DNA from 3 places in the Cupriavidus necator N-1 genome. Region 2 is predicted to be linked to each of the others. Evidence: riboswitches for the same ligand, from Rfam matches in the RefSeq annotation. Region 2 holds a riboswitch; each other region holds the start of a gene.
What was found. A riboswitch is a leader RNA that binds a small molecule or an ion and turns the genes downstream of it on or off. The one in region 2 is predicted to bind glycine.
Positions count from the first base shown of each region.

Region 1: it holds a riboswitch for glycine, as region 2 does, so the genes downstream of both, CNE_RS33115 (D-amino acid dehydrogenase) here and gcvT (glycine cleavage system aminomethyltransferase GcvT) in region 2, are expected to answer to the same signal.
Region 3: it holds a riboswitch for glycine, as region 2 does, so the genes downstream of both, CNE_RS20315 (D-amino acid dehydrogenase) here and gcvT (glycine cleavage system aminomethyltransferase GcvT) in region 2, are expected to answer to the same signal.

Region 1 is NC_015727.1:675,796-678,060, forward strand. Features, by position in the region: gene CNE_RS33110 (solute symporter family protein) at 1-978, shown strand, start outside; glycine riboswitch at 1,215-1,309, shown strand; gene CNE_RS33115 (D-amino acid dehydrogenase) at 1,354-2,265, shown strand, end outside.
Region 2 is NC_015726.1:3,708,209-3,710,473, reverse strand. Features, by position in the region: gene gcvT (glycine cleavage system aminomethyltransferase GcvT) at 6-1,133, opposite strand; glycine riboswitch at 1,232-1,357, opposite strand; glycine riboswitch at 1,379-1,466, opposite strand; gene CNE_RS17445 (glycine zipper 2TM domain-containing protein) at 1,541-1,768, opposite strand; gene CNE_RS17440 (UvrD-helicase domain-containing protein) at 2,051-2,265, shown strand, end outside.
Region 3 is NC_015723.1:482,029-484,293, forward strand. Features, by position in the region: gene CNE_RS20315 (D-amino acid dehydrogenase) at 53-1,321, opposite strand; glycine riboswitch at 1,378-1,496, opposite strand; glycine riboswitch at 1,497-1,595, opposite strand; gene CNE_RS20320 (TonB-dependent receptor) at 1,752-2,265, shown strand, end outside.

The DNA of each region.
Region 1 (2,265 bases), on a different replicon from region 2:
GTGAAGGATGCCAGGACTGCGCGCTCTTCTGTCTTGTGGGCCATGTTGTGGATTGGCGTCTGCCATCTCATGATTATCGTGATTGGCTTTTCTGCCGCCTACTATGTCGGACCCAGCACAATCCTTGCCGCAGATAAAGGGGGCACGCTCGCAGCACCTCTGCTAGCTCAGTTCCTTGGGGGTGGGGCAAACTCATTCGCTGGCAATCTCTTCCTCGGGTGGGTGGCGGCTGTCGCCTTTGCAACGATTGTCGCCGTGGTGGCAGGGCTTACGCTTGCCGCAGCCTCCGCCCTTGCCCATGACATCTACGTCGGGGCAATCCGTCGTGGTGAGGTATCCGAACGAGAGCAAGTGATCGCAGCCAAGGCCGCCGCCGCAATCGTTGGTGTCGTGGCAATTGTTCTGAGCATTCAGGCAAAGGGCCAGAACGTTGCGCATCTTTCAAGTCTGGCGTATGCCGTTGCGGCTTCCGCCAATCTCCCAGCGTTGTTGCTTACCCTGTACTGGCGTCGGTGTAGCACTGTCGGTGTTTGCGTCGGCGTCGTCGGGGGGACACTTGCAGCAGTCCTGCTTGTGCTGGTGTCGCCCAATATGCAGTATCCCTTGCTCGAGAGAGCGCAGGCTGAACGAACGCAAGCCACCGCCGCCAGGAAGATCGAGAACCTGACGGTAAAGATGGCGGCATCGACCGGAGCCGGCCGTGATGAGCTTGGGGCTGAACTATCAAAGGCGCGCGCCGCCATCGCGAGCGCACAATCGACCATCGATGCGCTCCGCGATCGTCGGACAAGCTTGATTGGGCTCGAGGTGCCCCTATTCCCCTTGCGTAATCCGGCGCTCGTCACCGTTCCATTTGGCTTCATGTTGGTGTTCCTCTTTTCGGTACTCTTCCCGGATCCGCGTGCTCAATCGATCTGGACAAGAATGGTGGCCCAGCGAGAAACCGGCGCCAACGCAGCAGCAGCCATTTCGCACTAAGCATTGCGAAGTACGGAAACGCTCGATACAGCTGGCTAAGGCCAATCGATAATTTACGGCCTTAGATCTGATCGGTCGGCATGTTGGTGAAGTATGGACAGATACAGCTTTCAACGTGGTGTCGACCGATACAAGGAGCGTGAGATTACTTGTCAAAAACCAGGAGTCATGACCGACACCAATCGGATATGCTGAACAAGCAGCACGCAAAAGTGGCCATTAGTTGTTGATGGCCACGATACGACGCAGGAGAGACTGGGCAGGACACGTGCCCAGCGCCGACGGAGCAACCACCCCGGAAACTCTCAGGCAAAAGGACTGTGACGTCTACTGCAAATCTGGAGAGTGGCATGCCAGGCATGCCCACCGAAGGGGATGGCGCCGGCACCGTTGGCGCCTAAGCTCTCAGGTCCCGAGACAGATGGGGTGAACGGCCGGATCGTCCGGTCACGAATTTACTTCACAGGGACTGCCATGACGCATATTGTTATCGTCGGCGCCGGTATTTCCGGCGTCACTACCGCTTATACGCTCTCGAGACTTGGCTACCAGGTCACGGTCGTCGACCGCCAATTGTATCCGGCGATGGAAACGTCGTTCGCCAATGGTGGCCAGCTTTCCGCCAGCAATGCCGAAGTCTGGAACAGCTCTGGCACGCTGCTCAAAGGTATCAAATGGATGCTGCAGAAAGATGCCCCGCTGTTGCTCAATCCCAAGCCATCGTGGCATAAATACTCGTGGCTCGGAGAATTCGTCGCGAGCATCCCCCGCTACCGCCGCAACACGATCGAGACCACTCGGTTGGCCATCGAGGCACGCAAGTATCTGTTCGAGATGGCAGAGCGTGAGCAGATCGACTTTGACCTGCAGCATCGCGGCATCCTGCACATCTATCACGACAAAGCGAGCTTTGCGGCCGCAGGCAGGACCAACACTCTCCTCGTTGCCGGAGGACTTGAGCGTCATGCTGTGAGTCCGGAGGAAATCAAGACGATCGAACCAACGCTGCAAGGCCAGTACTACGGCGGCTACTTCACCGCGTCAGACGCCACCGGCGATATTCACAAGTTCACGCGCGGCCTCGCGCAGGCCTGTCATAAATACGATGTGTGCTTCCTGCATGGGGTGGACGTGCAGGCCGTCGAGATGACCGAACAAGGCGTTCGCCTCCTGTTGCAGACAACACTGGACGATAAGCTCTCGACCACGCGCGCTGACGTTGGGACGGAACTCGTCGCCGACGCGCTGGTTGTCTGCGCCGGTGTCGGGAGCCGCCATATCGCGCAA
Region 2 (2,265 bases):
GAGCCTCAGCTCACGAGTGCCTTGCCATTACGCACAAACGGCAGTTTAACCACAGTCGCGTTGAGTTTGCGGTCGCGGATCTCCACCTGCACGGTATCGCCCACGGCGACATCCTTCGGCAGGCGGGCAAAGGCGATGGACTGCGACAGCGACGGGCTGAAGGTGCCGCTGGTGATTTCACCGTCACCGGCCGGGGTGATCACTTTCTGGTGGGCGCGCAGGACGCCGCCTTTGTCACGCAGGATCAGCCCGAGGAATTGCTGGCGCGAACCGGCCGCGCCCAGTGCTGCCTTGCCGGTGAAATCGCGCTCGCTCTGCAGGTCCACCGTCCAGGCCAGGCCCGCATCCAGCGGCGAGGTGTTGATATCCATGTCCTGGCCGTACAGGTTCATGCCGGCTTCCAGGCGCAGGGTGTCGCGCGCGCCCAGGCCCGCCGGACGCACGCCGGCGGCGTTCAGCTTTTCCCAGACGGCGGCAACGTTTTCGGCCGGCACCACCAGCTCGAAGCCGTCTTCGCCGGTGTAGCCGGTGCGGGCCACCATGATCTCGCCGATGGCCGGGTCCTGGACCACGGCGGCGTTGAAGGGCTTGAGCGTGTCCGACGGCTGGGTCGAGGGGAAGGTGCTCCACACCGTGGTGCGGGCGTTGGGCCCCTGCACGGCGACGATGGCCAGAGGCTGCACGCCTGCAGGCGCAACATCTTCACGGCGCGGCGTGATGGTCACATCGCTGCCGGTGGCGGCATTGCGCGCGCGGATCCATTCGATGTCGCCCAGCGCGGTGCTGGCGTTGACGACCAGGCGGAAGCGGTCCTCGGCAAAGAAGTAGACGATCAGGTCGTCGATCACGCCGCCTTTCTCATCCAGCATGCAGGAGTAGAGCGCCTTGCCCGGGGTCTGCAGCTTGTCGACATTGTTGGCCAGCAGGCCGCGCAGGAAGCTGCGGGTATTGGCGCCGGTGAGGTCGACCACGCACATGTGCGACACGTCGAACATGCCGGCGTCGGTGCGCACGGCATTGTGTTCTTCGATCTGGGAGCCGTAGTTGACCGGCATGTCCCAGCCGCCGAAATCAACCATGCGGGCGCCGAGGGCGCGGTGGATGGCGTTGAGGGGCGTGGCCTGGAGCGTCATGGAATCCTCGGGGGCAATCTCGGTTGGCGAAAACAAAAAAGGGCCATCCGCCGCAACGCTCGCCGCGCCTGAATGTGGCGTAGCAATCCGCTGCGGCGGATGACCCCTCTGTCCTCGATACCTGAGAGATTACAAGGCGGATCCTGCCGGACCCCATCCTCGTGCGCCCCTTCGGTGGGCACGCTCGCCACGAATGGCGGGTGCCGCTCTCCAGAGTGCGGCATGCATCGTGTGCATATTGCATGCCGATCCGATCGGTCCGTGGTGCCTGAGAGTTTTCGGGTGATACCCCTTCGGCGGCGCAGGCGATGCGCGCTCTCCCGGTCGGATGCGCGCAATGTACGGGAGGCCCCGGCCTTTGTCAAACCGGCCAGGGAGCCTGCCGTACCTGTCGCTGCGGGTCTGGCTTACTTCTTCTTGTCGTCGGTGACAACGTTACCGATCACGCCGCCCACGGCCGCGCCACCCAGCGTACCCAGCGCACTGCCTTCGGTGAGGATGGCGCCGCCCACGGCACCCGCGCCCGCGCCAATGGCGGTATTACGCTGCTTCGGGGTCATGTCCGCGCAACCGGCAAAGGCCGCGACGGTCGCGCCGATCAGGGTCACCTTGGTCAAAGTCTGCAGGGTTTTCATTATTGGCTCCGGTGTGATGATTCAAGCATGTCACCCCCGCCGCGCAGGCCGGGGGACATATCAGTTAGAGCGTTGCGTTGCGCGATTGGCTCCGGCCTTTACGAAGTGTTACGCCAGTGACACAACCGGCCCTGTCAACGCGGTTTGCGCTGACTGACCTGCCGCGGCCAGCGTGTTAACATCGTCAGCTTTGCCGCCGAGCCCGTTTTTGGGGTGCCGGCGTGTCCCGCCTGGCCTTCCGCTGTTCCTGCTGATTTCCCCGCCTCCAACCGCATCCCTCGCATGACCCATGGCCTGAACCCCGCCCAATCTGAAGCCGTCCGCTACCTGGACGGCCCTTGCCTGGTGCTGGCCGGGGCGGGCTCCGGCAAGACCCGGGTGATCACGCAGAAGATCGCGCATCTGATCGAGGACAAGGGTTTCGAGCCGCGCCATATCGCCGCCGTCACCTTTACCAACAAGGCCGCCAAGGAGATGCAGGAGCGTATCGGCAAGCT
Region 3 (2,265 bases), on a different replicon from region 2:
TCTCCCCTCTCCCCTAAATGAGAGAGGGGGGAAAACATCTGCAAGTTCAGGCTCAGGCCTTGGCCAATGCCAGCGACGCACCCGGCGCGACTGCCAGCTTCGCGCCGAGATGCTGGTAGACAATCCCCGCCACCATATCCGCAGTCACCGCCGACAAGGTCCACCCCAGGTGCCCGTGCCCGGTGTTGTAGAAGATGCATGCCGTCCGCCCGCGCCCCACACGCGGCAGCATATCCGGCATCATCGGCCGCAGCCCGGCCCAAGGCACCACGCTGCGCGTGCTGACGCCGGGGAAGCACTGCTGCACCCATTCCACCAGCGGGCGGATGCGGTCGGCGCGGATATCGCGGTTGTAGCCATTGAACTCGGCAGTGCCGGCCACGCGGAAGCGGTCGTCGCCCAGGCGGCTGGTGACCAGCTTGGTTTCGTCGTCGAGCAGGCTCACCACCGGTGCCGCGGCGCGGCTGGCTTCGTCGGTCAGGTTGACCGTGATCGAATAGCCCTTGACCGGATAGATGTTGACGCGGTCGCCCAGCCCCGCGGCCAGTGCGCGGCTGGCGGTGCCGGCGCAGATCACGGCGCCGTCGAAGGTGGAGCTGGCCGTGTCGGCGCCGTCCTGAACGGTCACGGTGGCGCGCCTGCCGTCGGTCTTCACCGCCCGCACGTCCTGGCCGTACAGGCAGCGCACGCCTAGCCGATCGATGGCCGCGGCCAGGCCGCTGGTGAACTTGTGGATGTCGCCGGTGGAATCGCTCTCGGTGAAATAGCCGCCATAGTAGGACCCGGCCAGCGTCGGCTCGATCGCGCGCATCTCCTCGGGCGTCACGGCGCGGCGCTCCAGCCCGCCCTGCGCCAGCAGCGCTGAGACCCGGCCGGCATGGTCGAAGCCGGCCTTGTCGCGGTAGATATGGAGGATGCCTTCCTTCTTCAGGTCGAAATCGATGCCTTCCTGCGCCGCCCAGTCGAACAGGTGCTCACGCGCGGCGATGGCCAGGCGCGCGGTCTCGATGGTGTTACGGCGGTAGTGGGGGATCGCGGCGATGAACTCGGCGAACCAGGACAGCTTGTGCCAGCTGGGCCGGGGATTGAGTAGCAGCGGGGCGTCGTTGCGCAGCATCCATTTCATGCCCTTGACGATGGTCGACCAGTGGGTCCAGACCTCGGCGTTGGAGGCCGACAACTGGCCGCCGTTGGCGAACGAGGTCTCCATGGCGGCATAGCGGTGCCGCTCGAACAGCGTGACGGAGAATCCGCGCCGGGCCAGCGCGTAGGCCGTGGTGACACCCGTGATGCCACCGCCGATGACAGCGATTGATTTCATGATCTGCAGGTTCCAGGAACGTCGATGGTGGGAGCCCGGACGCAATATGCGTGGCGGACGCCCCCTCTGTTCTGGACCTGAGAGATTCACGACACCCGGCCGCCAGGGCGGGGTACGCTTGCTCCTTCGGTATGCCGGCGGACGATAGCGTCCGGCATTCTTCAGAGTGCACTGACTGGTGATGCCGGTCCTTTTGCCTGAGAGTTTCCGGGGCGGTTGCTCCTTCGGCGCTGTGCGCGGCGGGCGCCGCGATAGTCTCTCCCTGCATCACATTGGCTTGACGCCAATCAGGGCAATGTAGTGACAAGGTCCGACGTTGGATATGCGGGTTAACACTTAGGCGGCCTGCCGCCCGCGTCGCTATGTCGCATCGGCCTGCGTCCCCATGCCCCATAAAATGTCAGCGCTCGCTCTCGGGGAGAAGCGCCGTATGCTGCGCTCAGGTGGAGTGAGCCAAAAAAAAAGACGACAACAAGGCTTTCCAGTGAAGAAAAATCGCATTGCACTGGCCGTTTCGGCGGTACTGATGGGCCCCGCCGTCGCCGCCGCCCAGGTGGTGGACGCGCTCGAGCCGCTGCAGGAGGTGGTGGTCTCGGCCAAGTCGGAGCGCGGCGAGACGCCGGCCATACCGCCCAACACGCCCTCGCCGGCCTACGGCATCAGCAGCCGCCGCATGGCCGACTTCAATGTGGTGAACACGGAAGACGCCCTCAAATACGCGCCCAACCTCGCCGTACGCAAGCGCTTCATCGGCGATATGAACTCGATCATCTCGGTGCGCAGCACCAGTTCGCGCCAGTCGGCGCGGGGGCTGGTCTATGCGGACGGCCTGCTGCTGTCCAACCTGCTGGGATCGGACTTCAGCTTCCCGCCGCGCTGGTCGCTGGTCAACAGCGCTGAGATCGAGCGCATGGATGTGCTGTACGGCCCGTATTCGGCGCTGT